DNA from 4 places in the Lysinibacillus parviboronicapiens genome. Region 1 is predicted to be linked to each of the others. Evidence: riboswitches for the same ligand, from Rfam matches in the RefSeq annotation. Region 1 holds a riboswitch; each other region holds the start of a gene.
The links. Region 1 has a riboswitch for thiamine pyrophosphate ahead of thiW (energy coupling factor transporter S component ThiW). Riboswitches for the same ligand answer to the same signal wherever they lie in the genome.

Region 1 (8,169 bases):
GTTCAATGGCATATTTTATTTTTTCTAAGAAATAGTTTCTTAAGGCAACTGTATTGTGTTTATGTTGCAATAACTCTTCCGTCGCTAAAGCACAAGCTTGACCAAATCCAATGATACCCAATAGGTTTTCAGTACCCCCTCGTAGGCCGTTTTCTTGCCCACCACCATGAAGTAGCTGAACTAACTGTTGGTTTCCTTTTTTTAAGTACAATGCGCCCGTTCCCTTAGGACCATATATTTTGTGCGCCGCTAACGATAGCGCATCTACTTCTAAATCTTGAACATTTATAGGAATTTTCCCAAGTGCCTGCACAGCATCTACATGAAAGAAAATATCTCTATTTATTTGCTTAATGGCTTTTGCCATCTCTTTAATTGGTTGAATGGTACCAATTTCATTATTCGCGTACATGATTGAAATTAATGCGGTATGTTCATGGATAGCATTCACTAAATCTTCTATAGCTATAAATCCATTAGCATCTACAGGTAAATAGGTAATTTCTGCACCTAGTGAGGCTAAATAATGACACAGCTCTAAGGTCGCCGAATGTTCAATTTTAGAGGTAATGATATGAAATGGTCGCTTATCACAGGCAAAGAAAAAGCCTTTTAAAGCCGTATTGATTGACTCTGTACCGCCAGATGTAAATAAGATTTCTGAGCTATCTGCGTTAATTAATGCTGCTACTTGTGATCGTCCCTCCTCTATTTTTTCTTTCGCTAATTGACCAAAAGAATGACTGCTTGAGGGATTACCAAATAACAATAAATTATCTACCAAAATAGAAGCCACTTCCTCACGAAGAGGGGTAGTGGCATTATAGTCAAAATACTTCCCTAACATAAAAAACCTCCTATGCTTCACTAAGTATTTGCTCAAATAAATCATGTAAAATATTTAAACAGTGCATTTGTGGAGGTTCTAGTTCTCCCAGCATACTATCAATTTCATGCGCTAACAGTTGAGCTATTTCAGCTAAGGATTTACCGATAATATAATCTGCAAAAATATCAGCCGTTGCCAACGACGTCGCACAACCGTATGCCTTATATTTTGCATTTACTACCCTTCCATCTGTGACTTTAATTTTCATGAAAATGGTATCTCCACAAACAGAATTACCAATTTTCAATTCTCTATTGGCATCAATCACATCTCCTGAATGCCTAGGTTTGCTGAAATAATCAACGATGATAGAATTGTACATGTTGATACCTCTCTTATACTTCTGTCATTTGACTTTTTTCTTCAGCCGCATCCATATGCTTCTCTAAATTAATAGCACAACAGCCAATCTCTGCCCCTGCTACCCTTGATAAATAAACGACTTTTTGACCGTTTCTTCCACATTCACATGTATTTTCTTTCTTTAAATACACTAAATCCTCTGTTTGAATAAATCCTGGATATGAAAGTGAAGTAGGGTCAAATATTGCTAAGACACCTCTTTTTCCTTGCGGTACTTCTTCAGCTAAATTTTTGGGATTTCTTAAAGAAAAATGAACCCAAGGTGGCACATGCTTCGATTGTTTCTCGCACTCTATGGCTAAAATATTTGATTCAACTAAGCCATACATATCTCTAATATTTTCTTCTGGGATACCTAAGTATTCAGCACATTCTTTATTGTATTGTTCGCGTGGTATTTCCATACCGGAGAATCTTTTCCAACCTCCTAAATTAATAATCATTGTCTTATTATCTAGTTTTAAATGTATATTATTCGTTTTTAGGTAATTTACTAATTTATAAATTAAAAATGGCGGCCCAATAATGTGACGCGTATGAATATTTTGCCATTTTTCCAATGTTTCAATTGCCTCTTTAGGTTTAAAAGAAGCTCTTTTCACAAGACATCTTGTTGCATCAAATAAACCTGAAAGCATATTTAGCACTTTAACCATGCCCATCTCTGGCATTTCTTCAGGGGATGGGAATAAGAACAGTCCAGCTCCTCTAGAAAAGGCAAACATTTCTCTATACATCGCATATATACTAAAGACACAATTGTTTAATGTTTCAGCATCTCTTCTAGATATACTTGGTATGCCACTTGTACCAGTACTGCGCATTTCAAATTCAATATTTTCTAAAGAGGTTGATAAAAGTAAATGTGAGTCAGGTCTTTTAAAGCTCGTTACCGGAATTAATGGTATTTTGTGTAAATCATCCAAACTTTGAATATCAGCTGGTGTAACCCCACTATCTTCACAAAGCATTCGATAAAACTTATTGTTTTCGTAATGATGTTGAAAATTTTGAGCAATTAAATATCCTTTTAGTTCATTGACCTTTGCTTCATCCCAATGAAATAATTGTTGTGTTGCCCCAATCGCTGTAGTTACGGGGTTAAATCCTAATTCTTTTAAATTTTCCATAGCCGTTTGCATAGATACCATCGTACATTTTCTCCCCTTTTTATTATCTTTTAATAGAAGCTATAAAGACTGCTAATGGTTGACTATTAGCAAAAAGTCAACTACGATAATTTACTATTATTACAAAAAAATTGAAATAATTATCGATATAAGAAGATTAACATAACTATCAACGTTGTAACCCCTAATCCAATACCAATAAAAAAGTAAATCCCGCAAAAATATGCGGGATTTCCTCATCGAACAACAGTAGAAAAAACACAGTCGAAACTATTATTTGCAAAATAAAATGTCAACTTTTAATTGATGTGCTTCTCATACTTTAATCCAATAGCCAAGCCTCATTTCTTTATGATAGACTGTAGTATATTTGATTAGAAAAAGGGGGGCTATAGATGACCCAGCAGAAGTCGAATAAGGCGGCTTTGTATATTTTAATGTTTAATATGTTTATCGCAATGGGGAGTATTGGTATTATTATTCCTGTTATGCCTGAGTATTTGAAAATATTTGGGGCTGCAGGACAAGTTCTTGGCATGCTTATCGCAACGTTCGCCTTGGCACAATTTGTATTTTCTCCAATTGCTGGGAATCTTTCCGACCAGTATGGTCGAAAAAATCTCATTATTTTTGGCCTCATCGTAACTGGTCTTGCACAAATTTCATTTGGGCTTTCAACGGATGTTTGGATGCTCTTCCTCGCACGTTTTTTTGGAGGTTTAGGTTCTGCCTTCATCGCACCTCCTATTATGGCATTTGTAGCTGATGTGACAACATATGAGGAACGAGGCAAGGGAATGGGTATGTTAGGGGCAGCAATGTCTCTTGGCTTTATGATTGGTCCGGGTATAGGTGGCTTTTTATCGAAGGTTAGTCTGCACTTCCCGTTCTATACAGCTGGATCTGCAGCGATTTTAGCAGCTATTCTATCATTCTTTCTTTTACCTTCTTCAAAACCAAGCACATCCCAAAAGGCGCAAAAACAAGACAATCTTGCGAAGCAGATGGTACGCTCTGTCCAAATGCCTTACTTTGTAATGCTCATCATTATGCTTGTGTTCTCGTTCGGAATTGCTAATTTCCAAACGACTTTATCATTATTTGTTACAAACAAATTTAACTACACACCTACTGATATTGCCATTTTATTGGTTGTTGGTGGTGCGTTTGGTGTTGTTGTACAAATGTTTATAATTACACCTCTTTTTAATCGTTATGGTGAAATGAAAGTTGTGTTAGTCAATTTATTTATTGCAGCCGTTTCTATTTACTTAATATTATTTGTCTCTGGCTTTGCACTTATTTTAATAGTAGCTACAATTTTCTCCACTGCGACGACATTGATTCGACCAGCAGTCAATACGCTAATTTCTAAACTCGCTGAAAATGAACAAGGTTTTGCCGCTGGTCTTAATAATGCCTATATGAGTTTAGGTAATATGATTGGCCCTGCTTTAGCAGGTATCTTATTCGATTGGAATATGAACAGCCCATATATTTTTGGGGCAATTATATTAATGGCCTGCTTCTTCCTTGCCCTCATCTGGACATTGAAAAAAGCGCCACATCTTATGCACCCTGATTCGAAATAGTCTGAAAAATATTGACTATTTTTAGTAGTATGTTACATTATTAGGTGAAAAGCGCATACGCGAAATAACAACATCAAGCATATCACTGAGAAAAGTCATGGATAGCAAAGTATATACTTTCTTACCTATAAAAATTAAATCGTTTCAAAACCACTAGGGGAGTCTTTCTGACTGAGACGTGTATGTAACCACGGACCCTTCGAACCTGATCTAGTTCACACTAGCGTAGGGAAGTGGCGACACTTGCTTTTTTTAATATGTAAATGCAAGGCCGCTTCCTTTCGTTGTGAGGAAGCGGTTTTTTTGTGTTCATTTTCGACAGATTGTGCTTGAAGTGATGTTAAGTAAGCTTTCAGCGATATTTTGCATGCTATCCGTGATTTCGTGTGAGTTATCAGGGATTTTCTCATGCTATCAGCGTTTTCGTGTGAGTTATCAGCGATTTTCTGCATGCTATCAGCGATTTCACATGAGTTATCAGCTATACCAGGTTCTATTTGTGGTTAGAGAGCTATCTACCAAAAAGGAGTGAAAAAGGTGTCAATTCGAAAATTAACTATTATGGCTTTATTTGTCGCCATTGCTGTAGCTGGCTCTACTTTTGTCTCAATTCCAACAGGGATTGCACGTGCCTATCCTATACAACATGCCGTTAATGTTATTGGAGCCATTTTTCTTGGCCCAGTACCTACTGTTATAGTAGCCTTTGTCACAGCTATTATTCGAGTTGTTACAGGAACAGGCTCTCAATTAGCGATTCCAGGCAGTGTCATCGGGGCTTTGTGTGCAGCTCTCGCCTATAAATATAGTGCTAAGGCTTGGCTCGCAGGTGTTGGTGAAATGTTTGGGACAGGTATCATCGCATCCCTTATAGCAGTGCCTTATGCACATCTTTTAATGGGTACCTCTGTTGCTGCATTATTTTTTATGCCTGCTTTTTTAACATCAAGCATTATTGGAGCAGTTCTGGGAATTATCGTTGCCAGCAATCTGCGGAAAACCGTACTTATCAAAAGCTTTATATGACCACGTTATTAGCGAATAGAACTTTATTGATTTCAAATAACACAAAAACGCAGTGCAAAATTTTGCACTGCGTTTTAAATTTAAAGTATTCAATTATTATTGACGTTTCTTCATGCCCTTTAATAGCTGTGCTACATTTGTATCCTCAGCCTGTACTGGTGTATCATTTGCAATTTGCTGTGTTTGCTTCGCCTTTGTTAAGAAACTCCAGCCAAAACGTCGGATTGTAATATCTATGAAGAATAGTAACATCCCTGCTAATAGCAGCCAGGTTGCAATATTTTGGCGCTCTGCCCCTTTTTGCGTGAAATCACGGAACACTTCCTGTGGTTCTTCTAACACACTACCACCTGTTTGCTTTGTAAGGTCTTCCACTAATTTTTCATTTACTGGACGTAGTTCATACTCGGCACTATACGGAACACTTAGACCAGCCTGATAAATTGCCTGTTCTTCATCGGCAATGCGGAAAAAGATAAGACCTGGTTGTGCTTGTACAGTCGCCCGAACTTGCGAGGCAGATAATGTTTCGAGCTGCATTTCTAGCTCTTCTCCTGCCTCATTGACAGCGACGATTTCTAAAAATGCCGCTTCATTTGTCGGGTCAGTAATAACAAAAGTGCCATCCATATCTAAACGTACGTCATAGGCTACATCATTATAACTTGGTAGCATTTGCGAAATCATCGTTTGCCAAAATGTGCCCCATTCCTGCCATCTTGCCCAGTCTCCTGTCCATTTCCCTGTGGAATCTGATGTGAAAGCGAATGTTTTGCCTAGTCCATATTGCCACTGTGCTATCACTGGATCTTGCTTCTCGCTTTCTGCGATTACAGAAGCGCCCTGCTTCGGAGTTGTACCTATATACGCATTCATTTGTGGCACGCCATTTGCAAATAATGAATGCCAACCCGAGGCATTATAAATCGTTGGATAGAAAGGATTATCTTCAATATATGTGCGTGAAATCATCGCTGTCTCGCGTGATAATATGGAAGGAATGGTCTGTTCATCAATAACATCATAGAAACGTCCACTCCCCATTTCACTTAAAGACTGAAGTAAATGGCCATCCGCATCTTGTCCAATCGCAACTGTCGATAGTGTAACCCCATTCTCTTTACCAGTTGCAATTAAATCCTCATAATTCCCTGATTGTGATTGTCCGTCAGTTAATAAAATAATATGCTTACGTTGTAATTTTTGATCGGCCAAATTTTCATATGCCTTTGCAAGGGAGCTATATATTTCCGTACCCCCACCAGGAGTCACAGATAAAATCGTATCGACTGCTTCTTCTTTATTGCCAAGCGGTCCGGTTTCGATAATTTCCCAAGGGCGATCATCAAAGGCAATAAAGCCAAGTGTATCCTCGTCACGCAACATCTCAACTGAACGTGCTGCCGCTTCCTTAGCAAGTTCTAACTTTGTACCATGCATACTTCCTGAACGATCGAGCACGATGACCAGACCTAAAGATGGTAATTGTTCCTTACCTTTAATCTCCATTTCAACAGGTAACAATGTTTCGATTGGTGTTTTAAAATAGCCACCCAAGCCAAAGCTATTTTCGCCACCGACCATTGTAAAACCGACACCAAAATTTTTCACTGCCTGCTCAATAACGCCCATTTTGGCCTCACCAACCAAATGCCCTGGAACATTATCAAAAATTATTGCATTATATTGTAAATAACTTGATAGCTCATTTGGCAAACTGCTTGCATCTACGACATCATAGGAAATTGACTTCGTGCCCAATGCCGCAGCAATTGGTGATGCTGTATCATAACCGTTCACTATCAGTAAGTGAGGCTCACTTTGTACCATCGTGACACTCGTTAATTTATTATTTTCAAATATGGCATCTTGGTCTACTTGAACAAGTGCCTCGTATTTGACCAGTCCTTCGGCAGTTGCCGTATGCTTGTAGGTAAATACATTCAATCCTTCGGCAAGTGCCACTACTTCTCGATGAATAAGCGCATCATTTTCGTATAGCAATAATTCGCCCTGACCTGCTGCTGTTGCATTCACTTCAGTGACAAGTTGCTGTTGTTCGCCTACATAAGCAATCTGTGGTGTCACAAAGCTTTTAAGCGATACATCATTGGCAACGGCCTGACTGAATGGCACAACGTCTACGCTAATATTGGAGCTTTTTAATTTGGTAGCAAACTCCAATGCATCACCTTGTGTTTCATTCGCGTCCGTTAATAAGACCAACCTTGTAGCTTTTTTCGGATTGACAATACCAGTAGCTAATTGAAGACTTTGCTCAATATTTGTTTGATCCGTTTCTTTTATAGTTGTAAATTTCGGTACTTCCTTTAATGAATTCGATAAAATCGTTTCTGTTTGTAATGTCGAAGAAAAAGAATAAATCCCTGCAAGCTGCTCATCCTTTTTTGACTGCAAACTTTCCTCTATAAAACTAGCCATCTCCTCTTCTGTACCCTTCATGGAAGCGGAGCGATCGACTAAATACAGTACCTGTTCTTCCTTAATTGGTAACAAAATATATGGTGCTGCGAGAGCAAAGACTAAAGTGCTTATTGCCATAACCCGAATACCAAGTACAACGAGATGGCTGTTTTTCAGACGTTGACGTTCACGCCAATAAGTCCATGCAAAATACGCAAATAACGGTAATAATAACAATAAAGCTAGTGGCGTATCAATTCGTAAATCCACGACGTCGTTGCACCTCCCACTCTGACACCAGTAATACTAAAATAATGAGTATGAGCCAAGGCACAAATGAAGTCTTGGATACCTCTTCCTTGCCACTTTCTTGTAATTCTCCAAGTGTATAACTCGTGCCTTTTTCGATCACACGCTCCTGTGCCTGAAGTTGCACGATGAGGCGTTTTTCCTCACTATTAGAGCGTGCTGTGTAAACTCCCGGCTTCATCGGCGCTGTTAATAAACCATTTGTAACCGTCGATAAAAATTCATCATCCTGTGCATAAACACTCCACTCTCCTTGCGCTAAAGCAACTGAGCGCTGTTCATTTGGCGTAAAAATCCCCAGTGAACCAATTGATTCAGCTAATTGTTGTTGGGCACTCCATAAGAATAGTGGGAATGAGGGATGCAATGGCCAATCGGTATCGGCTATATCCGCTAGTATGATAATATCTCCTTCTGTTGAACGCTGAATAAATGG
Region 2 (8,169 bases), 1.5 Mb from region 1:
ATTGTCTCCGTTCGTATTCCTGAACATTTACTGCAATTTGAAGGGCAAACAAAAGGCAAGCTTGGTACAAGTGAAGCTCGTTCAGCCGTTGATTCTGTAGTTTCTGAGCAGATTTTATATGTTCTTGAAGAAAATGCAGAGCTCTCTGCTTCTCTGGTCCGTAAAGCCATTCGTGCTCAGCAAGTGCGTGAAGCGGCGCGTAAAGCACGAGAAGATGCGCGTAACGGCAAGAAAAATAAAAAAGCTAGTACCATTCTGTCAGGTAAGCTAACGCCAGCTCAGTCTCGAAATGCTGCTAAAAACGAATTGTATCTAGTCGAAGGTGATTCAGCTGGCGGTTCGGCTAAACAAGGTCGAGATCGTACGTTCCAAGCGATTTTACCATTACGAGGTAAAGTCATTAACACGGAAAAGGCCAAGCTCCAAGACATTATGAAAAATGAAGAAATTTCAACAATCATTCATGCGATTGGCGCTGGTGTTGGCACAGATTTCTCCGTTGAGGATTCAGCCTACGATAAAGTGGTAATTATGACCGATGCCGATACAGATGGTGCGCATATTCAAGTATTGCTATTAACGTTCTTCTATCGTTATATGCGACCACTAATCGAAGCAGGGAAAGTTTTCATCGCACTGCCACCTCTTTATAAAGTATCCAAGGGTACAGGTAAAAAAGAGGTGATTGCATATGCATGGACTGAAAATGACTTGCAAAATGCCATCAAAAAAGTAGGGAAAGGCTATATTCTTCAACGGTACAAAGGACTTGGAGAGATGAATGCCGACCAACTGTGGGATACAACAATGAACCCAGAAACACGTACATTAATTCGTGTGACGATCGAAGATGGAGCACGGGCTGAGCGACGTGTGACAACATTAATGGGCGACAAGGTAGAACCACGTCGTAAATGGATCGAAGCAAATGTAAACTTCGGTATGGAGGATGATTCGAATATATTAGACAATGAATTCATCCAACAAGAGGAGGACCAAGCATGAGTAGTACGGAAAAGTTTCAAGATTTACCATTAGAAGAAGTAATGGGTGACCGCTTTGGTCGCTATAGTAAATATATTATTCAAGACCGCGCGTTGCCTGATGCACGTGACGGTCTAAAACCTGTACAAAGACGTATTCTGTTCGCCATGTATACAGAAGGGAATACACATGAGAAACCATTCCGTAAGTCGGCTAAAACAGTCGGTAACGTTATCGGTAACTACCACCCACATGGTGATAGCTCCGTCTATGAAGCAATGGTTCGAATGAGTCAGGATTGGAAAGCGCGTCATATGTTGATTGAAATGCACGGTAATAACGGTTCGGTCGATGGAGATCCACCTGCAGCGATGCGTTATACAGAAGCAAGACTTTCTGCCATTGCGGCCGAGATGCTACGGGATATTGGCAAAAAAACTGTAGAATTTGTGCCAAACTTCGATGACCAGGATATGGAGCCTACTGTGTTACCTGCACGCTTTCCAAATTTGCTTGTTAATGGCTCGACAGGGATTTCTGCTGGTTATGCTACTGATATTCCACCGCACGCGCTTAACGAGGTCTTAGATGGCGTTTTAATGCGTTTAGATAACCCGAAATCAACAGTCGATGAACTCATGACAGTCATCAAGGGGCCAGATTTCCCAACTGGGGGCATCATACAAGGTGTAGATGGTATTAAAAAAGCGTATGAAACCGGGCGTGGTAAAATTATCGTACGTGCTCAGGCTGTCATTGAACCACTAAAAGGGGGCAAGGAGCAAATCGTTATCACCGAATTGCCCTATGATGTCAATAAAGCGAATCTTGTGAAAAAAATTGATGAACAACGTGTCGATAAACGACTTGAAGGCATTGCAGAAATCCGTGACGAATCTGATCGTACAGGCTTACGCGTTGTCATCGAATTAAAAAAAGATATACCAGGACAAGGTATTTTACATTACTTATTTAAAACAACGGATTTGCAAGTAGCTTATAATTTTAATATGATTGCCATTCATAATCGACGTCCGACGATGATGACATTGCCCTTGCTGCTTGATGCATACATAGCGCATCAAAAAGAAGTTGTCACAAATCGCTCTATTTATGATTTACAAAAAGCAAAAGAGCGTTCTCACATTGTGGAAGGGCTTATTAAAGCGCTATCCATTTTAGATGAAGTGATTGCGACCATTCGATCATCCAATGATAAGCGTGACGCTAAAACGAATTTACAAGTGAAGTTTGACTTTACAGAAGTACAATCTGAGGCGATAGTAAGTTTACAATTATATCGTTTAACGAATACAGATATCACAGAACTTCGCCATGAACAAGATGAACTAAATGCACTAATTGCAAAGCTTGAAGGTATTCTTAACAGTGAAGCAAAACTAGTGCGTGTCATAAAACAAGAGTTACTCGATATTAAAAAGCGCTTTACTGAACCACGTCGTTCAAAAATCGAACGTGAAATTGAAGAAATTAAAATAACATTAGATGTACTTGTCCCAAGTGAAGAAGTAGTTGTAACAGTAACGAAGGATGGCTATATTAAGCGTACATCTACACGTTCTCATGCTGCCTCCAATGGTCAAGATTTCGCCATGAAGGATTCCGATTATTTATTGTATGAGGAAAATTTAAATACGCAGCACCATGTGTTACTTTTCACAAATCGAGGCAATTATATTTATCAACCCGTGCATGAATTACCGGATATTCGATGGAAGGACCTTGGCCAGCATATTTCAAGTATAGTGCCAACCAATGAGGATGAATCCATTATTGCGGTATATGGCTTCGAAACATTTGAACAGCCAAATACCTATATTTTAACGGCGACCAAAGATGGACAAATTAAGCGCTCACCGCTAAGTGATTATGCGGTAACTCGTTATTCTAAGCCTATTAAAACGATGAATGTCAAATCCGGCGATGAAATGATTTTTGCGGATCTTGTGACAGACGAGGCAGAATTATTATTAATCACAGATACGGCCTATGCGATTCGCTTCCCAATTGAAGAATTGCCTGTAACGGGGGTGAAAACAGGAGGGGTGAAAGGCATAACGCTGAAAGAGGGCGAAGCTTTAGTAGGTGTAACGATATTAAAGCCAAGTGACACGGAATATGTTGTGATTGTGACACAGCGTGGGGCAGTGAAGAAAATGAATGTCGCTGAGGTAGATATAGCCAGCCGTGCAAAACGAGGGCTAAAAGTATTAACCGAGTTAAAAGCAAATCCTCACCGTATCGTCTCTGTTACTCGAGCTACGGATGAAGAGCAAATTGTAGTGGAAACTGAAAAGGGTGTGCAAGAAGTGATTGATGTGAAAGGGCTAACACGCTCAGATCGTCATTCGAATGGCTCCTTTAAAGTTGATATAGCTACTGACGGTGCAATTGCCCATGTTTTAAAGGCAAAAAATGAAAAATAGCTAAACAATCAAGCCCATGTTCTTTTTCGAGAACTGGGCTTTTTTTGATTTATTAATTAACAATAAAATCTCTATGTAATTAGAGCCTTGTCATTTGCTTAGAGATATGGGTATAATAGTCCTCGAAAAGTTCATATGTTAAGAATGTAGGGGGGCTGGTAGTTGCCAGCTGAGATTGTGTCCGTTCAGACGCTGACCCTTTGAACCTGATTTGGCTCGTACCAGCGTAGGGAACATCTACTCAAAAATATAGTACTATTATTTTTTGATACCGATTTCAAACGTCTGGGATGACTCCTGGGCGTTTTTTTATGTCTTGGAGTTATCCTGCAACATGCACGAGTCGCATTAACACGCTTGAAAATGCAGATACACATCTTACTTTCATTTCGAAATTGTCAGCGCCTTTTACATAAAAGGGACGAGTACGTTTTTCAAATGGTGATGACAGCATTCAAACATGAACACTTTCACACTACTTACTGGGAGGATTCAGCATGAAGAAATGGTTATTGATCCTTGTTGCAGCACTATTAACATTAGTCGGCTGTAACGCTCAAGAGGACAAACAAGAATCGAATTCATTAAAAAAAGTATCAGTCGTACTTGACTGGTCACCTAATACAAATCACACAGGACTTTATGTGGCTAAAAAGCTTGGTTACTTTGAAAAACAGGGCTTAGACGTAGATATTCTATTACCTGGCGATGCAGGAGCCGATCAGCTTGTTGCATCTGGCAAGGCTGAGTTTGGCGTAAGCTACCAAGAGTCGATTACACAAGCACGCGTGCAGGATGTACCATTAGTATCGATTGCAGCCGTTATTCAACATAATACGTCAGGTTTTGCGTCACTTGCTGCGCATGGTATTACATCACCAAAAGATTTTGAAGGAAAAACGTATGGCGGTTGGGGGGCTCCTCTTGAACAGGCGGTATTGCAATCATTAATGCAAACAGAGAATGCAGATGTCAATAAATTAGATATGGTCAATGCCGGTGATTTAGATTTCTTTACCATGATGCAGAAAGACATTGATGTTGCTTGGATATACTATGCTTGGACAGGGATAGAAGCGGAACTGCGTGGTGAAAAGCTCAACATGCTGTACTTAACAGACTATAGTGAACAGCTTGATTATTATACACCAGTACTTGCAACAAACGAAAAAATGATTGCGGAGAACCCGGATACGGTAAAGGCATTTGTTGCGGCCGCAGCAAAGGGCTATGAATATGCCATCAATCAACCGAAAGAAGCAGCTGATATTCTACTAGAAGCGGCACCAGATTTAGATAAAGAGCTTGTACATAAAAGTCAGGAATGGCTAGCAGACAAGTATCAAGATGATGCCGCACAATGGGGTGAACAAAAATTAGCCGTATGGAGAAACTATGCTGATTGGATGACAAGTAATAATGTTTTAGAAGGTGAATTCAACCCAGCAAAGGCATTTACAAACGATTTTTTACCAACTAAGGAGGCAAAGTAAATGGCAAATTCATTAATCAGTGTACAAATCATACCGAAAACTGAAAAATATGAGGACGTTATTCCTTTTGTTGACGCGGCGATCGCTGTTATCGATGCTTCAGGAGTAAAATATGAGGTACATCCATTGGAAACGACAATGGAAGGTGAACTCTCTACTTTGCTTCAAATCCTAGAAGAAATGAATAGCAAGATGATTGAGCTTGGGGCAATAAACGTTATTACACAGGTGAAAATTTTATATCAGCCAACAGGTATTACGATGGGGACGTTGACGGAGAAATATCGTCCATGATTCAGGCAATAAAACAAGGGAGGACGATTATTTTTATCGTCTTCCTCTTATTCATATGGGAACTAATTGTTCAATTTGCACAAATTCCACAGTGGCTGTTACCTGCACCGAGCGCCATTATAATAGAAGCAGTTCAATCCTATAAAGCATTTTTACCACATGTCTTTGCTAGTGTACAGTTGGCACTCTTAGGTCTTGCCATTGGGATAATCTTTGGGTTAAGTGTTGCTGTATTGTTACATCGTTCGGCTATGATTCGGGAATTATTTTATCCCATCCTGATTGTGTCACAAAATGTACCAGTGCTTGTACTGGCGCCACTATTAATTATCTGGTTTGGCTTTGGTTTGTTGCCGAAACTCATTATTATTTGTCTGGTTTGCTTTTTCCCAATTGTGATTGCGGCTATGGACGGATTTCGCCAAACCTCACCTGAGCTAAAACACTATTTTGAGATGATTGGTGCAACCAAGGCACAAACATTCTGGAAACTTGAATGGCCCTATGCCTATCCAGCTATTTTCTCAGGCATAAAGATTGCGGCTACGTATAGTGTTATGGGCGCTGTTATTGCAGAGTGGCTTGGTGCTAAAAAGGGCATCGGTGTCTATATGACACTTGCACAATCTTCTTTTCGTACGGACCGTGTATTCGTGGCCATTTTTGCCATCGTTTTATTAAGCTTATTGTTATTTAGTGGCATTCGTGTGCTCGAAAAGCTCGTTGTGAAAGGGAGGGGACTACATGCTGAACATTCAAGGCATTCATAAATCATTTGGCTCACTGCAAGTCATTAACAACTTATCTTTTGAAGTAAAGGAAGGTGAATTTGTTGCGATTATCGGCCCGTCTGGTAGTGGAAAAAGTACCCTCTTTCAATTAATTGGAGGTATTTCCGCCTTAGATGGGGGGGCAATTTTGTTAGACGAAGAAGATATACAGCTAAAAAGAGGAACCATCGGCTATATGCCTCAACAGCCCTGTTTACTCCCTTGGCGAACGATTTTAGAGAATGTCACGATTGTAGAGGAACTACAGCAGCAACCACATATCGAACAAGCACGGGCATGGCTAGAAAAGGTAGGACTCGCACAGTTTGAAAATGCTTATCCCAATGCACTATCTGGAGGCATGCAGCAGCGTGTATCATTTATTCGAGCAATCGTTAGTGATAAACCTATTTTATGCTTAGATGAACCGTTCTCAGCGCTTGATGAGTTTACAAGACTAGAAATGCAAGCATGGCTGTTATCTATTTGGGAACAACACCGAAAATCGATTTTGTTTGTCACACATAATATCGAAGAAGCTCTTTTTTTAGCAGATCGTATACTCGTGTTAACAAAGCGTCCTGCTACTATCAAGGAGGAAATGATCGTGCCGTTTGAGAGACCTCGTTCAGAGGGAATTCGACATAGTGCAAAATTTTATGCGTTAAAACAACAGTTATTTAACTATTTAAAAGAAGAAAAGGACGATGCTTATGTTGATTGATGCGCATATTCATTTAGATCAGTATGAGGAACATGAAATTGGGTTCTTACTGGCACAGGTTAAGCATGTAATGGCTGTTAGTACAGACTTAGCCTCTTGTCAAAAAACATTAAGCTTGTCGCGTGCCTATCCTAATGTTAAAGCTGCTTATGGCTTTCATCCAGAACAAGCTTTACTGAGTGCTGAAGAAGAAGAGGCGCTTTTCACTTGGATTCGTCTTCATGCAGAAGAGATGATAGCTGTCGGTGAAGTAGGACTTCCTTATTACTTAAAGCAAAAAAATGACGTCGATTATACACCTTATATTTCGTTATTAGAACGATTTATCGTACTAGCGAAAGAACTTAAAAAGCCAATTGTATTACATGCCGTTTATGAAGATGCCTCAATTGTTTGTGATCTCCTTGAGAAGCATGGCGTAACCCATGCACATTTCCACTGGTTTAAAGGCAATGACGAGGTCATTCAACGTATGATACATAACGGTTATGTTATTTCCATTACACCAGATTGTACGTATGAAACGGAAATTCAACAATTGGTTAAAAAGTACCCACTTGAGCTCATAATGGTGGAAACAGATGGACCATTGCCATTCGAAGGTCCTTTTACAAATAAACGGACATCCCCGCAAATGATGCACAAATCGATAGAGGTCATTGCGACATTAAAGGGTTTATCCGTTCAAGAAGTGGCTTATAGGCTTACTCAAAATACGACAGCCTTTTATAATCTATAAAAAACACAAAAAAGCAACAGCGTATAGAGCGACTACTCGTCTACATGCTGTTGCTTTTTATACTTTGTAAAATTACGGTCGATGGATTCCCGTTTCGTTTTTGTTACACGTTCATGTGTACTGAACGTGGCAGACTGACGATTTTTCTCGACATCCTTACCTTTCGTACGTTTAATATGCATTCGTTTCTTTTTAGCGCCAGATTGTGTCATTAGTAACTACCTCCAACTGTCTTTACCATAATAGTACCCAATAGGGGAGAAAAAGTAAAACCTCGTAAGCTAAAAGCCTACGAGGTTATTGTCATACTATTAGTGTGATACGTCTTGTACAGAAATACCTGTATTCGCTTTCACATCAACTTCACGGTATTTCGCATCGTCAGATTCTTTAGAAAGTAATGTTCCAATTAATCCACCTAAGAACCCAAGAGGTACAGAGATTAATGCTGGATTTGTTAACATAATTAACGGTTCACCAACAAAAATCGCTTTACCTTCCACCGGATTCCATACGTTAGGAGATACTGCTACTAGGATTAAAGCTGAAATTAAACCTGTCAACATTGCCGTAACAGCACCAGCAGTGTTGAATTTCTTCCAGTAAATTGTGTAAATAATAACCGGTAAGTTTGCAGAACCCGCAATACAGAATGCTAGTGATACTAAGAATGCAACGTTTAATGTTTGTGCTCCAAGTGCAAGTAAGATAGAAATAA
Region 3 (8,169 bases), 2.2 Mb from region 1:
GGAGGTGAGAAACATGACAAACAACAACAACCGCAGTTCTAACAAGCTTGCAGTACCTGGTGTACAACAAGCACTAGATCAAATGAAATACGAAATTGCACAAGAATTTGGTGTTCAATTAGGAGCTGACGCATCAGCTCGTGCCAACGGTTCCGTTGGTGGTGAAATCACTAAACGTCTTGTACAAATGGCAGAATCTCAATTAAAAGGTATGCCAAACAACAACCAATAAATGCAGCATAAGCATTTATAAACTTAAAACCAGTGACCGTAAAAGGCACTGGTTTTAGTTTGTTTAAATTTGCTTTTTTTATTCCGTTTAAGAAGGTTGAATTGATGTCAAAGTTAAGACAGTATCTTTAATATTTACACTTTCACATATAGCAGAAATTACAGCTATTCCATGTGCACCAGCTTTAAATACTAGTTGTGCATTGGACTCATCAATTCCGCCAATTGCCACGATAGGCAAGTCAGGGTGTTCAGAACGAACTTGTTGTAGAAATTCAGTACCACTTGGAGGTTTGGCATTACTTTTAGAAGTGGTTGCGAAAATAGGACCGATACCTACATAATCAGCTGCGTACTGTAAAGCAGTGTGCACTTCATCTTTTGTATGAACAGACACACCAAGTAACATATCTCCAATTTTCTCGCGGATAACTGCAACAGGAAAATCATCTTGCCCAATATGAATGCCATCCGCACCAAGTTTTAAAGCAAGCTCAATATCATCATTGACGATAAACGGAATATGATACTGCTTACATAGCTTTTGACAACTTTGAGCAAAAATTTCATAAGCTAGCCCAGTTAATGCGTCTGGCCCCTTTTCGCGAAATTGAAACATGGTAATGCCTGATTGTAACGCCTCTTCAAGTACTTCTAATGGAGGTCGTTTATGAACGTTTGCCGAACCCATAATAAAATAGAGCTTTAAATCGTGGTTATTCATGAATAATCACCTCGCAAAAACCTTTGTATTTATGGTAGGCAAAATGATTGGTCGGACCGTGTCCATTGCCAATAGATAAATCATGTGTAATGGCAAGCTGAATAAATTTTTTCGCTTCCAAAATAGCCTGATCTATTGGTAAGTTAGACCCAATAAAAGCTGTTAATGCAGCAGAAAATGTGCAGCCTGTACCGTGTGTATTGTTTGTTGCAATACGTGCCGTTTGCATGGAAAATGATCGACCATCTTTAAAAAATACATAATCAGTCGCAAATTTTTTGTCAGATAAATGACCACCTTTCATGACAACACATCGTGCGCCTAGTTGCAAAAGTGTATGAGCAGCTTGCTTAATTGAAGCTGGGGTATCAATCTTTTTGCCTGTTAATACTTCTGCTTCCGGGATATTTGGCGTAATAACAGTTGCTAATGGTAATAAATAACATCGCAATGCCTCGATTGCTTGTTGTTGCAATAAGCTTTCGCCACCTTTAGCAATCATTACTGGATCAATGATAAGTGGTATATCCAAGTCAGCCATTATATTTGCAATGGTCTGAATAACATCAGCAGAAAAAAGCATTCCTGTTTTGATAGCACTAATTGAAAAATCCTCTAATAGTGCATAAAATTGTTTTTCGATAAAGCTTGGATCAATGGATAAAACATCATACACACCTAATGTATTTTGAGCAGTTAACGCTGTAATCACAGATGTGCCAAATACCTTTAATTCTTGAAATGTTTTTAAATCTGCTTGAATGCCTGCACCGCCGCCACTATCTGAGCCTGCAATTGTAGTCACGATATGCACTATTTTTCACCGTCCTTTGAAAGACGATGTAACTCATTTAAGATAGCAATTTGAAAATCACCAATATATTGAGTAGAGCAAGCAGCATGTTCAGCTATTTTTTTATAGGCCAATAAAGTATTTACTAATTGTTTATATGGCTCATTTTGTGCAACATAAGCGGCTGCGCAAATTGCACTTAATAGGCAGCCTGTCCCTGTGACTTCTGTCATTTGCTGATGTCCCCCATCAATCCAATGCATTTGTTTACCATCAGTTATAAAATCTTTTTCACCGGTCACAATAACTATACAATCATAGCGTTGAGCAACTTGCTTTGCCTCATCCTCAATACAAATTGACCCGCTGCCACTGTCGACGCCTTTTTGTTGCCAATTTACATTGGCAATAGCAGCAAGCTCACCAATATTGCAACGAATAACAGCAAATTTAACTTGCGTTAATAAATGCTGTATTGTTTTTTTGCGAAAAGTAGTCGCTCCTGCACCAACGGGATCTAAAATAATTGGGATGCCAAGTGTATTGGCCATTTCTCCCGCACGTAACATAGATTCTTTTGTACGATCATTTATCGTACCCGTATTTAATAATAGCGCGGAAGCGATTTTTACCATTTCTGTAACTTCATCGATTTCATCGGCCATTACAGGAGAAGCACCAATTGCCAGTAAGCCATTTGCTTGAAAATTGGCCACGACATAGTTTGTGATACAGTGAATAAGTGGCTGTTGTTTACGTATTGTTTGTAAAATCATAGTAAGTCCTCCTTTTTGGGTGGACGTAAGCATGCAAAAAAAAGCTCTTTTCGTGCAAAGAGTACACGTAAAAAGAGCTTTTCATCAATAACAAGATGTATTGCTCCCTACGTCAGTATTAACTAACAGGTTCAAAGGGTCAGGTTTTACCTTCTCAACTCAAGACGAGTCCCCCTGCAATCATGATTTTAGTTGACCAAAATGTACCATACTTTTTCTCCGTGTTCAATAGCGATTTCCAATTATCATAAAAGCAGTGACTGTTGCCATATAAAGAAGTATGATAGTTGTCATGACTTTTCAAAATTAAGGCTTCTTCCATTGAAAATCAAGAAAAATGAGTTTTATAATGGGCATAGCGAAGGGGGCATATGCCATGAATAGACAAGATTTACTCGCACCAGAGTGGTATAACATTGCAGAAGAAATTGAAAAGTATGCACAGAATCCAACCAAAAATGCTTTAATAGTTTATAACGAAAACGAAGATATACAATATATTACATATGCAACTTTACTTGAAAAGGCAAATCAGACAGCACATGTATTCACATCTCAAGGATTAGTCAAAGGAGATGTAATTTTAGTTATGGTGCCAAGATCAGTTGAGGCGTACATTGTTTATATTGCTGCATTAAAGGCTGGCTTAACGATTATTCCAAGCTCTGAGATGTTGCGTGCAAAGGATATAGACTATCGAATCACACATGCTGATGCAAAGGCGGTTATTGCCTATGAGCCATATATTGAACAATTTGATGAGGTGGAAAATTTAGAGGACGTGCAGCAGTTTGTCATTGGTCAGGCACATGCACCATGGCATCCTTTGCTAGAGCAAATGAAAAATAAACCCACTACCTATACAAGCGCCACACCAACGAAATGTACGGATCTTGCATTTCTTGCCTACACAAGTGGCACAACAGGCAATCCAAAGGCTGCTGTTCATACACACAGTTGGGGTTACGCACATTTGCGGACAACAGCACCAAATTGGTTAGGCGTTGAAGAAAATGATATAGTGTGGGCTACTGCAGCTCCAGGGTGGCAAAAATGGATATGGAGTCCATTCCTTGCAACATTGGGTAGTGGAGCAACAGCTTTTGTTTACAAAGGAAAATTTGATGCAGCTACATACTTAACGTTACTTGAAAAATTTAATATTAATGTTCTGTGCTGTACGCCCACTGAATATCGTTTTATGGCAGCACTTGAAAATTTACAACACTACAATTTGAGTAGCATTCGTCAAGCTGTATCTGCAGGAGAACCGCTGAACAGTGAGGTTACGAAAATATTCTTACAAAACTTTAAACTTCAGGTACGTGATGGCTACGGTCAAACTGAAAATACATTACTTGTTGGAACAATGGTAGGTATGGAGCCACGTGTTGGCTCAATGGGTCAACCAACGCCGGGAAATACGGTAGAAATTATTGATGATTTTGGTAACCCTGTTGCAGATGGTGCCGTTGGTGATATAGCGGTTCATCGTGAAACACCAGCATTATTTAAAAAATATTTTAAAGACCCAGAACGTACAAGCTTACAATTCCGTGGTGATTGGTATATCACTGGAGACCGTGCATATAAAGATAAAGATGGTTATTTTTGGTTTGAGGGACGTGGTGATGATGTCATTATTTCTTCAGGCTACACCATTGGACCATTTGAGGTTGAAGATGCATTAATGAAACATCCAACTGTGAAAGAAGTTGCAGTAGTTGCGAGTCCTGATGAAGTACGTGGTAATATTGTAAAGGCATTTGTAGTATTGCATGATAGAAGAATAGGCATTGCATCACTTATTCAAGAACTCCAAGATCATGTAAAAGCATTAACAGCGCCCTACAAGTATCCACGTGCGATTGAATTTGTTGAGGAGTTACCAAAGACCGCATCGGGTAAAATTCGCCGTGTCGAACTACGTCAGCTTGAAAAGTATCAGTATACGCAAAAATAATTTCCTAGGAAATAATGTCGAAAATCAAAGTTCATGCCAAATTTATGAACTTTGGTTTTTTTTATGTATAAAAAGCTTTTTTATGGCAAAATGTATAAGATAAAACTATTGCATAATATTGCAAAAAAGTGAAACATTTTAGACGTTGACACGTATAAGGTGTTGAGGAGGCGGAAAGACATGAATGTTAAAAGGTGGGTAGCCTTAATTATTGCAAGTGTATTATTGGTAGTTTCACTAGGTATTAACACCGTATTTGCAATATTTAAAGCAGACTTCTTTGGTAGTTTTGACAGCTTAATGGCTGGCAATAATTTAGAAGTATTTGAAACGGTGATTGAGGGTGAGGATTATAATAAACGAATCGCGTACTTAAAAGTCGATGGGACGATTCAAGATATTGGGTCTAGTTCCTTATGGCAGCCGGTAGCTTATGATCACCAGTTTTTCTTAGAACAATTAGACAATATTTTATATGATGAAACAGTACAGGCAGTTGTGTTGAGTGTTAATTCGCCAGGTGGTGGTGTAAAAGAATCAGCAGAAATTTATAAAAAGCTGTTAGAAATTAAAGAGGAGCGCCAAATTCCGATTTATGTATCAATGGACTCAATGGCAGCTTCAGGCGGTTATTATATTGCCGCACCTGCAGATAAAATTTTCGCGCATCGCGATACGATAACAGGCTCTATTGGCGTTATTATGCAATCAATTAATTACCAGGAGCTAGCAGAAAAAGTGGGCGTGAAATTTCAGACATTTAAATCAGGTGAACATAAGGATATGTTAAGCCCGATGCGTGATGTTACGGAAGAAGAACGTGCGATGATGCAAGATATGATTAATGAAACCTACGAAGAATTCGTTGATATTGTTGAAAAAGGTCGTAATATGTCTGAAGCCGATGTTAAAAAGGTAGCGGATGGTCGAATTCTTGGAGGAACAAAGGCACTTGAAGCAGGCTTAATCGATGAAATCGGTGATGAAGAAGCAACGATTGCCGCTTTACGTGCTGATTATGGTTTAGAGGATGCAGCACTGTTTGAATACACATACGATATGGGTGGCTGGCAGTCTTATGTTGGCATGAAGATTGGTTCAATGTTTGGTCCATCTGCTGAGGAAAAAATGCTAATGAAGATTATGGCTGACTATAGAGCGCCAAAAATGATGTACTTATACGGTGAATACTAAGGAGGGTGTACCATGACAAATAATGAATTCGTTATACAAGGGCAACCCTCTTTTGATTTAGAGCGTTTTCCTGATAAGGAAGAAACGCTGTTAGCAACTAAACACTACGCATTAAAAACGGCAGGCTTTTGGATACGCCTTTGGGCCTTCTTATTGGACGGCCTCATTATTAGTGCTGTTGTCGGCATACTTGTTAACCCGATTTTTTATTTAATGGATTGGTCGTTATCGGAAACAGTATGGTATGCACCAATTTCAATTATTTCAGCGATTATATATTATGGCTATTTCGTATTGATGACGAAATTTCTCGGTCAAACTTTAGGGAAAATGGCTTGTGGTTTGCGTGTTGTGTCATTAAAGCATGATAAGTTAACATGGTCAGATGTGCTTTTCCGAGATTGGATTGGCCGCTTTATTAGTAATATCTTTATGCCACTGTATATTTTTGTAGCGATATTGCCAGACAATCAAGGCTTACATGATTTTTTTGCGGAGACAACAGTTGTCCATGAGAAAATTTATGTAGAAAAAAAAGAAGAGTCTATAGCTTCACCTCTTCAGAAGAAAGTTCCTGAGCCTGAAAAACTGGAACAAACGATAGATGCAAAAATAGAAGAGTGATGATTGGGCTGTCTCAATTTTTTTGAGACAGCCCTTTTTAATAATTCACAACAGTATAAAGGATAGAAAATTCCCAAACAATGACGTGTCAACAACAGAAATGGTATGATAAAAATTCCAATAATTTTATCAATACAATTAAAGCTAGAAACTAAATCACTCGGACTTAAAAAGATCATTTTTCAGTTTAAGCTGTCTCAGTTGCAATTAATTCCCTACATTTAGTAAGATTATGTACATATGATGAAGGAGGCGTTAATATGGCACAAGTAACATTTAAAAATGGTCCAGTAACACTAGTAGGGAACGAAGTAAAGGTTGGAGACCAAGCACCAGATTTCACTGTATTAGCTAATGACTTATCAGCTGTTTCTTTAAAGGATTCAGAGGGGAAAATTCGTTTATTTAGTGTTGTCCCATCATTAGATACAGGTGTATGCGATGCGCAAACACGTCGTTTTAATGAAGAAGCAGCAAATTTAGGCGATAATGTCGTTATTTACACAGTATCTGTGGATCTACCATTTGCACAAAAACGCTGGTGTGGCGCTGCAGGCATCGATGCCGTTCAAACAGTTTCTGACCACCGTGACCTGTCATTTGGTGAAGCATATGGCGTGTACATTCAAGAATTACGACTTCTAACTCGTGCCGTATTTGTTGTGGATGCTGCAGGTAAAGTAACGTATGTTGAATATGTTCCAGAAGCTACAGATCATCCAAACTATGAATCAGCAATTGCAGCTGTAAAAGCACTAGCATAATCTGCTTCTTTTAGGCTAAGATAATACTAGACAAAGGAGCTGTGACAAGTTTTTGTCACGGCTCCTTTCTGCGTGAAAGGAAGTTTTGTATGGAAAAAATCGAGAAATTATTTGCAATGCTGAATGAGCATGCCGAAAAGCAAGAAAAAGAGCACAATACAACACTATTAGAGGGCATACTGGATGGTTTAGAGGCATGGCTAGATGGAGAAGTCGATTTCTCACAGCAAGGTGCGACGAAAGAAGATGTACGAAAAGCAATTCAAATTGCCATTTTAAAGGGAATGCGTAAAGGCTCTCAGCCAAATCATCAAATGACGCCAGATACGCTTGGTTTATTAGTCGGCTATTTTGTTGAGCAAATTTTTGCAGAGCGTTTAGAAAAAGAAAAAATTTCTATAATGGATCCAGCGGTTGGTACAGGTAATTTACTATTGACGGTTATGAACCTATTAGATGGGAAAACCGAAGCATCGGGTGTAGAGGTAGATGAGTTACTCATACGTTTAGCAGCAGCAACTGCAGACTTAACGGAGCAACCCGTATCACTATTCCGCCAAGATGCACTACAGGATTTACTAGTAGATCCTGTGGATGCAATTGTTTGTGATTTACCTGTTGGTTATTATCCAAATGAAGAGGTAGCATTGGATTACGAAGTGTGTGCACCAGAAGGAATGAGCTATGCACATCATTTGTTCATTGAGCAGTCTGTTAATTATACAAAGGACGGCGGTTATTTATTTTTCCTAGCTCCAACTCATCTTTTTGAATCAGAGCAATCAAAGCAATTGCATAAGTATATTCAAAAACATGCATGGATTCAGGCTATTATCCAATTACCAGATACAATGTTCGCGAATAAAGCACATGAAAAAAGCATTGTTATTTTACAAAAGCAAAGTGAGCATTTTAAGGCGCCAAAAGAGGTGTTACTTGCGAAGGTACCAAACATGCAAAATAAACAAGCGCTTGCCATGTTCTTCGAAAAAGTGAAAATGTGGCAAGAGGGGAAATGACCGGACGCATGTTCTAAAATAATAGATTAAAAAAGGTATCCAAGAGTCCTTGGATACCTTTTTATGTATTACTTAATTACC
Region 4 (8,169 bases), 1.6 Mb from region 1:
AGCATTCTTCATCCACTACCTACAAGTTGGTTTAGATTCTAAATCTTCAGTAACTGTAGATCCAAAGCCAAGCGAAAAATTCTAAGCCTATTCAAAACAGCTACTTACCGTAGCTGTTTTTTCACATTTTTGTAACATCTTTATTTCGATTCGCTAAATAAATTACTAAACTCCTTTTTTTTATCATAAAATTACGCGAATATTGTCATTATTATTTGCATATTTATATTTTTGCTCTAAAATATTTCTGTAGGGAAGGGAGCAATCTTTCATGACAATGTTAAAAGATATTCTAGAGTTTAATGGAGATTTCGTTCAAGAGAAAAAATATGAGCCTTTTATTACAACAAAGTACCCTGATAAGCGAATCGTTGTTTTATCTTGTATGGATACTCGACTTGTAGAACTGTTACCTAAAGCTATGAATTTACGCAATGGTGACGTTAAGATCGTTAAAAGTGCTGGTGCTTTAGTTAGTCACCCCTTTGGTGCAGTTATGCGTAGTTTACTTGTAGCTGTCTATGAACTACAAGCAGATGAAGTCTATGTTGTAGGACATTATGACTGTGGTATGAGTGCAGTAGATCCTGAAGCAATGCTAACCAAAATGGTGAATCGCGGTATTAGCACAGAAACAATTAAAATGATGGAATATTCCGGTATAGATTTAAAAGAGTTTTTACGTGGTTTCGGCGACGTAGCAACAAGTGTGAAGAAAAGTGTCGATACAATTCGTAATCATCCACTTATGGTGAAAAGTGTGCCTGTTCACGGCTTAGTAATCGATCCAAATACAGGTCGCCTTGATTTAATAGAAGACGGCACGAATCAATAAAAATTTCTATGTCTGTGCAACATGGTGACTGACACTATTTTCGTCATATAAGAAATTTAATGTGCATAGTGTTAGGATTTACAGTCGCGTAGTCGTACACGGATAAAAATTTAAAAGATGTGTCTATCCGTCGAGATCTCGAATGATAGACACATCTTTTTCAATTTTCGTTAGGATTCATCTAAGCAGGCATACATATAGTGATCTACCCATTCCCCATTAATATACAGAAGCTTTCTTAAAAGTCCTTCTCGTTGAAATCCTGATTTTTCTAAAACACGGATAGACGCATTATTTTGTGTCGAAACATACGCCTCCACTCGGTGCAAGCCTATTTGTTCAAACGCAAAGCGCACGACCAATTCCACTGCTTCTGTTACGATCCCTTTCCCTACATAAATCTCATCCATCGCATAGCCAACAAATGCACTTGAATACGGTAAACGTTTTACAGCATAAAGCGCAATATGCCCTATTAGGTTATTTGTACCTAGCTCAAAAATACCGAAAGAAAACTCTCGTTTTGAATCCATTAAATACAAACTTTCTTGAATTTTTTTATATTGAGCATCTACTGTATAGTATTCAGGTCGTTGTAATGGTTCATATGTAGACCAAAAGTATTTATTGCGACTTACGAGACCAGTTAAATTTTGTGCATCTTGTTCTTGGAATGTGCGAACGTAGCATTTTCCCCCTTGAATCGATACCACATTTCCACCCTTTTTCCTCAATAGATTCCAAATTTTAAGCACCATATCTCCACACTAGCCTTCCAATAATAGTCAGTATATGTTCATCCCGCATCAACGGTCAATATGAGTCAGTTAGGTGAGCGATTAACTGACAAAAAACCGATGCTTCCACTACAATCAGTGGGGATGAAAGATCCCCGTTTTACTTTATTGTATGTAAAAAAAGATGCTGCTACAACTAATATTGTTCATGTCTTGTTATCACAGCATCTATCCGATTATTTAATTTTTTTCCTCTTTATCCGATTGCACTTGCAACATTTCCATACTAGAGGATTCAGTATCTTCTAAATAGGTTTTATCTAAAACATTTGTTAAATGTAAACCACGTTTTTGTGCTTCACGCTCAATATGTGCAATGGTTTCTTGTAAAACTTGAACCCTCGCATGTTTCTTATCATTGCCTGCCACTAAAATCCATGGGGCGTTCTTTTTATCTGTTTTATCGAACATATCATTTGCAGCATCTATATACTGTGGTGTTTTTTCACGATTTCGCCAGTCTTCATCTGTCAATTTCCATGCTTTATAAGGATCCTGTTCCCGTTCTTTAAAACGATTTAGCTGCTCTTCATCTGACACATGAAGCCAGAATTTCACGATAATATAATCACCATCTGTTAGAAGCTTTTCAAAGTGGTTAATCTCCTCGTATGCACGAGTCCACTCGTTGTTTGTTGCGAATCCTTCAATACGCTCTACTAACACACGACCATACCAGGAACGGTCGAAAATTGCGATTTGCCCATGCTGAGGTAATTTTCTCCAGAAACGTTGTAAATAGTTGTAGCGAAGTTCATGTGGCTGAGGTGCTGAAATAGGGTGCACGACATAGCCACGAGGATCTACGCGTTCGATTAGACGTTTTATAGCACCGCCCTTCCCTGCCGCATCCATACCTTCAAATACTAAAATAAGCCCGATTTTATTGTTTAGTAAAAACTGCTGGGCATTTAACATTTCATATTGGAGTACTTTTAATTTCTTTTTATACATTTTTTTATCTAGTTCAATCGATAGGTCAAGATTTTTTAGATTTTGAGTCATTAAAACTTCACTCCTTTAATTTAGCTATTCATATTGTACTAAAGAAATATATGGATGCCTATCCAAATGGTAAATTGTAGATAAATTTGACGAAACAAGACGATACATTATTGGCAATTTCCGCTATAATGAAAATAGAAAATTTGTGACAGTCCTATACTTATTTGTCTTTTCCCTATACAATTTAACAGGAAGGGAGAGGAAACTATGCCTCAATTTATTTTGATGACAATTTCTTATATTGTCGCACTCATCCTAACCTTTTCATCCTATTTCATAAAAATAAATGGTCAATCTACGTTAGAAATCTCTAATCGTTTTCCCGTTATGTTTGCGCCTTTTAATGTTAGTTATGTAATTTGGATTGTGGTTTACTTTTTACTCGGCTATTGGTTAGTTATGAATTTCAAAAAGACAACTATTAAACAGACTGTTCTCTTTAGTAGCATTTGTATATTGCAGGCGTTTGCCATTGTGTTTTGGCATCACGAATTATTTATCGTGTCACTTTGCAGTACGTTAATATTAGTAATTTATTTATTTTTACTGTACAATACGTATTCACTTAGCAATAATGCGCTAACAGGTCGAGTGCCATTTTCTATCTATCTCGCTTGGGCGACTTTTACTCTAATGACAAATGCAAGTTTTACATTAACATCGTATGAATGGAACGGCTTCGGTCTTAGCAATCCACTTTGGGCAGTTATTTTACTGACTATTGGAGTTGCCATAGCACTACATATTCGCTTTCATCACTTCGATATTGTGTATCCGAGTGTTTTTATCTGGGCCTATATAGGTATTGCGTTACATAATGGCTTTGATGAATTACTCGTGACAACAGCCGCCTTATTTTTATGCGGTGTGCTCCTTGTTGGTATACAATTTATTAAAAAAAATCCTGCCTACCAAAAATAACATGGTAAGCAGGATTTTTTTCTATTGATTATGCTTCATCTAATGTTGTTAAAATAATTGGTTTGTCTTTTGTAACAATAATCGAATGCTCGATTTGAGCAACTAATGATTTGTCTGGTGTAATGAATGTCCAGCCATCACCAGCTTCAACAATATGCTCTGCTTTTGCTGAGATGAACGGCTCAACCGCTAACACCATTCCCTCTTTCATAATTGTTGAGTCCCACGCATCGTAATAGTTTAAAATGTGATTTGGCTCATCATGTAAAGAGCGACCTAGTCCATGACCTGTTAAATTCATGATGACTGTTAAATCGTTCGCATAAGCTTCACGTTCAACAGCTTTCCCTATTTGGTTTAATTTAGAACCAGCTTTTACTTTCGTCATCGCACGTTCAAAAGCACTTTTCGCTACGCGGCAAAGTTTTTCTTTATCTTCATAACCTTCTCCGACTACGAATGAAATACCAGTATCAGCAAAATAGCCGTTTAGCGAACCTGACACATCAATATTGACAATATCCCCGTCTTGAATAATACGGCTTCCCGGTATACCATGTGCTACTTCTTCATTAACACTAATACAAGTGTAACCTGGGAAATCATATTCACCTTTTGGTCCAGAAATAGCTCCTGCTTCCGCAAACATACGGCCTGCAATTTCATCTAATTCAAGTGTTGTCACACCTGGTTTTGTAGCAGCCTTCATTGCTTCACGAATTTCAGCACAAATACGACCGATTTTTTTAAAGGCTTCAATCTCTTCTTGCGTTTTTACAATCATTTTTAACGTCCCTTTCATCTAATATCTACACTCTAATATATCACATCCACAAACCAATGATGAACAATACGCGCTAATTAGCTTAGAAAAGCCGCCTGTACCCTATAGGAACAGACGGCTTACACATTAAGATTTTCGTTGCATTAACTGTGGTGCTGCTGTGAATAAAAGAACACCTGCAATAGCAGTTAAGATTGTTGCTGGTAGCATATATGTTCCATTATAAATAATGGAATAAATCCAAGCGTTTTGATCGCCAGCATACTCTGCGAAGAATACAGCTCCTGCAACCGTATGCGACAAGTAGCGTAAAAATCCAGCTAAAACAGTGCCTATGATTATAAAAATAGCCATCTTCTTTTTGTTTACGTTCGCTGCAGCTTCGAGTACAGGCTTACGCACAAGCGCCGCTACACCAACTACTGTGAAAGCAACCCCATAATCCAATAAACCTTGAAGCCAGTGTACAATGTACGCACCGAACATCGTTTGCATAACGCCAATAAGTAGTCCTGTTGTCAGCCCTGCAAAAAGCCCCCAACGAAATGCCATTAAAATAATGGGAACCATCACGAGACTAACCGAGCCGCCTTGTGCCCATACTTTAAAAGAAACTTGATCGAGTACAAGACCCACTGCTGCGAAAATCGCAATCTCCACCAGCATTAATAGTCTTTTTTTGTCCATAATATTATTCTCTCCTTTGTTCCGATGTAGGATACAAGAGCAGGAATAGAAATCAGTTATTTAAATATGATGTGCTCAATCTGGCAATCTATTATGCCTCTGTTAATAGGTGTACAAATTTTGAAATATGCTTATACAACAATACCTTAGGCTGTAGCATCTTTACCAATGTAGCTACATTGCTACATCTCCTACGTTAAGATACCATCTTTAATTCCTTTCAAAATCCATAACACCCCTAGAGACTTTAGCTTCATTCTGTTGGCCTGTGAGCACCTACTAAAAAAGGATACTCCTCTTTTCTTCGCTAACCTAATTGAAGATAAAAAAACGATGCCAGGACAGAGCCTCACATCGTAAAAGTGTCGGTTTCTATCCACATCCCTACGCAAGCTTTAACTTACAGGTTCGAAGAGTAAAGGCATTACGTGCCCAGTCTCAGCTGACATCATCAGCTCCCCTTGTGGTCGTTACATCTTAATTTTGCTTGAACATCCTCATTGTACGCAAACACTTTTGTGATTACAACCATTTCTTCATTAATTTTTGAAACTTTTGAGTTTTTCATGCGTAAATTTTAAATAAGGAGGGACAACTATGGAGAATCAAAAAATATTATCTGCCTTTAGTTATCTCAGTATATTTTTCGCACCTTTTATTGTGCCGTTAATTGTTTATTTCGTGTCAAAGGATAGTGAAGTGAAGCGCCATTCAATCCGAGCGCTTATATCGCATTTAATTCCTTTTCTGTTCGGCATCATTTTCTTTATCGTCTTCCTGTTTTCGTCAATGTCATTCAATACGTTTGAACCTGATGCAACTGGCAGTACATTCATTATCATTTGGTTGGCTGCTTTTGCGATTTACTTACTCGTATCTCTTGGCATTATCATCTGGAATATTGTTCAGGCTGTACGCGTTATCCGTTAGTAATTATGTTTCATCCTCGAGTTAAACAGGTAGAACTAATAGTAAAAGGGAGCTGATATTCATGAAAGTATCTAAAATCGTAAAAACTGCTGTCAAATTAGCGCCTATAGTGATTCCAATTGTCAAGAAAGTGGTAGCTGCAAAAAAGGGAACAACTCCCAACCCAATGACTCGAAGAAAATAAAGAAAAGGCGTATCCTATAAGGGAACGCCTTTTCTTTATTTCACTTCAAACCGTGTTCTGCTATGTCCACTTAAGGTTTTTTCAACATGTAAAACAGCGGGCATAGAGGCCTTTAGTTCTGCAACATGGGAAATAACGCCAATCATACGACCCGATTCTTGTAGATCAATGAGTGCATCAATGGCTTTATTCAATGCCTCCTCATCAAGCGAGCCAAAACCTTCGTCAATAAACATTGTATCGATTCGAATATTCCCTTGAAAACTTTGAATGACATCTGCCATGCCCAGCGCCAGACTTAAAGAGGCATTAAATTTCTCCCCACCTGACAATGTTTTGACATCCCGAATTTGATCAGTATAGGCATCATATACATCAAGACCAAGTCCACTTTGTTTTGCATGCTTTTCCAATCGATCTGATCGTCGAAGCTCAAACTGCCCATTAGATAAATGGTACAGACGAATATTTGCGGCTGCTGTGATTTTGTCTAAGTAGTTTATTTGAATATAACGCTCAAAGGAAAGCTTTTTCACATTTTGCCCATTCAATAAAGCATGGAGCTCCTTCACACGCCCCGCCTCTTTTTCAAGTAATTGTATTTCTTTAGCCGTTTCTTCTACTTTCACGATAAAATCTCCACAAGCTGCAGCAAAAGCTTTTGTCCGTTGCAATGTATTAAATGCTACCTCGTATGTCTCACGTAGTTGTGCTAGTGATTCTTCTAATAGAGCTAAATTCTTTTTCTCTTTCCCTTCAAGCTGCTTAGCTCCTTCGGCAATTTGAATTTGTAATGTGTGTAGTTGCAAAGTGTAATCATTACAATCTTTCCGTAAAGTGTCCAATTGCATAATGCTACGCTTTGCCGTTTCATACGCCTGATAGCTTTCAAAACCCACTTCTTTCATACTTACTGAAAATTGCTCACGTTTTTCGTTTAGACTAGCGTGAATCTCTTCATAAGCTTTTTTAGCTAGTTCCTCCGCCATTACTGCGTTGCTCACAGCTTCTTTAGCAGATTGTAAATTTTGTTGACTAGCCTGCCAAGCTGTTTGTAGCGCTTTTTTTTGTACACCTACCTCAGCAATTTTTTGTTGTAAAGCTTGTAATGTTTGAATGTTTTCAGGTATATGCCTTTGTTGCTCTTCCACAATTATCTGCTGTTTTGTTAACACCTTTTGCTGTTCAGCAAAATACTGCTCTAACTGTGTTTGTTTCTCTTGTAGTTGCTGTGTCCTTTCACGCTGACTCTTTTGCTGAGTTCGTGAGACAGCTAATTGATCATTAACCACTTTTAACAGTGCCACTTGCTCCTCAACATATCGTAGTGAAGAGTTTAGTTGTGTTTGATTTGCTTGTGAAATACCATTGGCTTCCACTTGCTCAATTGCCTCTTGAAGAAGTATTTTAGCCGATTTTAAAGTTGCCTCTTTTTCAAAATAAGTGCGTTCATCTGACTGAGACTTCGCTCTTATTATTTCTAATTGTGCATCATTAATAGACTCTATTTGCTCAGTATGTGTAATTTGATGTGTCGTACTCCCACATACTGGGCACGGATCGCCTTCAATAAGTTGCGCTGCTAAAATACTTGCCAGATTTGCAATCCATTGTTGTTCTAACTGTTGTAATTCCTGCTTATTTTCCTGATATCGCTGCTGCGTTGTATTAACAGCCTGTTCTGCCGAGGCAACCGCTCGCTCATATTTCTCAACTTTTGTTAATAATGCAACTTGTTCACGGAGTTTCGGTAGCTGTTCCAAGTAGTCTGCAAAAGGCTGCACTTGTTCTTCGTATTGCTCGATTTTTTCGGTCACATACTGTAGCTGGACTTGTTCCTGATGTAAAATTGCAAGATTATCCGCAACCGCTCGCTTTGCAGTTCCAACACCATGCTCGTATATTTGTAATTGTTGGCGATTCCCTTCAAACGCTTCAAACGTCGGCAGAAGTGCTTGTAGCGTTAATTCTTGCTGTAAGACTTGCTGACGCTCAGGTTCTTTGGCTTCTACTTCATTGAATGATG

Region 2: linked by a shared signal. The riboswitch ahead of C9J31_RS11820 (ABC transporter substrate-binding protein) and the one ahead of thiW (energy coupling factor transporter S component ThiW) in region 1 are both predicted to bind thiamine pyrophosphate.
Region 3: linked by a shared signal. The riboswitch ahead of thiM (hydroxyethylthiazole kinase) and the one ahead of thiW (energy coupling factor transporter S component ThiW) in region 1 are both predicted to bind thiamine pyrophosphate.
Region 4: linked by a shared signal. The riboswitch ahead of thiT (energy-coupled thiamine transporter ThiT) and the one ahead of thiW (energy coupling factor transporter S component ThiW) in region 1 are both predicted to bind thiamine pyrophosphate.

What each region holds. Positions count from the first base shown of each region.
Region 1 covers NZ_CP073713.1:961,075-969,243, reverse strand. Annotated here, with positions in the region: gene C9J31_RS04525 (cysteine desulfurase family protein) at 1-847, opposite strand, end outside; gene C9J31_RS04520 (iron-sulfur cluster assembly scaffold protein) at 858-1,211, opposite strand; gene C9J31_RS04515 (LuxE/PaaK family acyltransferase) at 1,225-2,382, opposite strand; gene C9J31_RS04510 (MFS transporter) at 2,778-3,974, shown strand; TPP riboswitch at 4,120-4,223, shown strand; gene thiW (energy coupling factor transporter S component ThiW) at 4,512-5,000, shown strand; gene C9J31_RS04500 (VWA domain-containing protein) at 5,097-7,694, opposite strand; gene C9J31_RS04495 (vWA domain-containing protein) at 7,678-8,169, opposite strand, start outside.
Region 2 covers NZ_CP073713.1:2,474,044-2,482,212, forward strand. Annotated here, with positions in the region: gene parE (DNA topoisomerase IV subunit B) at 1-1,005, shown strand, start outside; gene parC (DNA topoisomerase IV subunit A) at 1,002-3,431, shown strand; TPP riboswitch at 3,570-3,681, shown strand; gene C9J31_RS11820 (ABC transporter substrate-binding protein) at 3,929-4,924, shown strand; gene C9J31_RS11825 (thiamine-binding protein) at 4,925-5,218, shown strand; gene C9J31_RS11830 (ABC transporter permease) at 5,215-5,988, shown strand; gene C9J31_RS11835 (ABC transporter ATP-binding protein) at 5,963-6,712, shown strand; gene C9J31_RS11840 (TatD family hydrolase) at 6,702-7,451, shown strand; gene C9J31_RS11845 (hypothetical protein) at 7,484-7,663, opposite strand; gene C9J31_RS11850 (solute symporter family protein) at 7,763-8,169, opposite strand, start outside.
Region 3 covers NZ_CP073713.1:3,615,569-3,623,737, reverse strand. Annotated here, with positions in the region: gene C9J31_RS17545 (alpha/beta-type small acid-soluble spore protein) at 14-232, shown strand; gene thiE (thiamine phosphate synthase) at 320-955, opposite strand; gene thiD (bifunctional hydroxymethylpyrimidine kinase/phosphomethylpyrimidine kinase) at 948-1,769, opposite strand; gene thiM (hydroxyethylthiazole kinase) at 1,769-2,524, opposite strand; TPP riboswitch at 2,612-2,710, opposite strand; gene mbcS (acyl-CoA synthetase MbcS) at 2,901-4,487, shown strand; gene sppA (signal peptide peptidase SppA) at 4,668-5,681, shown strand; gene C9J31_RS17515 (RDD family protein) at 5,694-6,305, shown strand; gene tpx (thiol peroxidase) at 6,566-7,069, shown strand; gene C9J31_RS17505 (class I SAM-dependent methyltransferase) at 7,159-8,088, shown strand; gene C9J31_RS17500 (universal stress protein) at 8,161-8,169, opposite strand, start outside.
Region 4 covers NZ_CP073713.1:4,173,491-4,181,659, forward strand. Annotated here, with positions in the region: gene C9J31_RS24075 (hypothetical protein) at 1-85, shown strand, start outside; gene C9J31_RS20245 (beta-class carbonic anhydrase) at 272-835, shown strand; gene C9J31_RS20250 (GNAT family N-acetyltransferase) at 1,006-1,593, opposite strand; gene C9J31_RS20255 (polyphosphate kinase 2 family protein) at 1,813-2,637, opposite strand; gene C9J31_RS20260 (hypothetical protein) at 2,845-3,558, shown strand; gene map (type I methionyl aminopeptidase) at 3,587-4,342, opposite strand; gene thiT (energy-coupled thiamine transporter ThiT) at 4,469-5,029, opposite strand; TPP riboswitch at 5,394-5,501, opposite strand; gene C9J31_RS20275 (magnetosome magnetite crystal formation protein family) at 5,627-5,959, shown strand; gene C9J31_RS24080 (hypothetical protein) at 6,021-6,143, shown strand; gene C9J31_RS20280 (AAA family ATPase) at 6,179-8,169, opposite strand, start outside.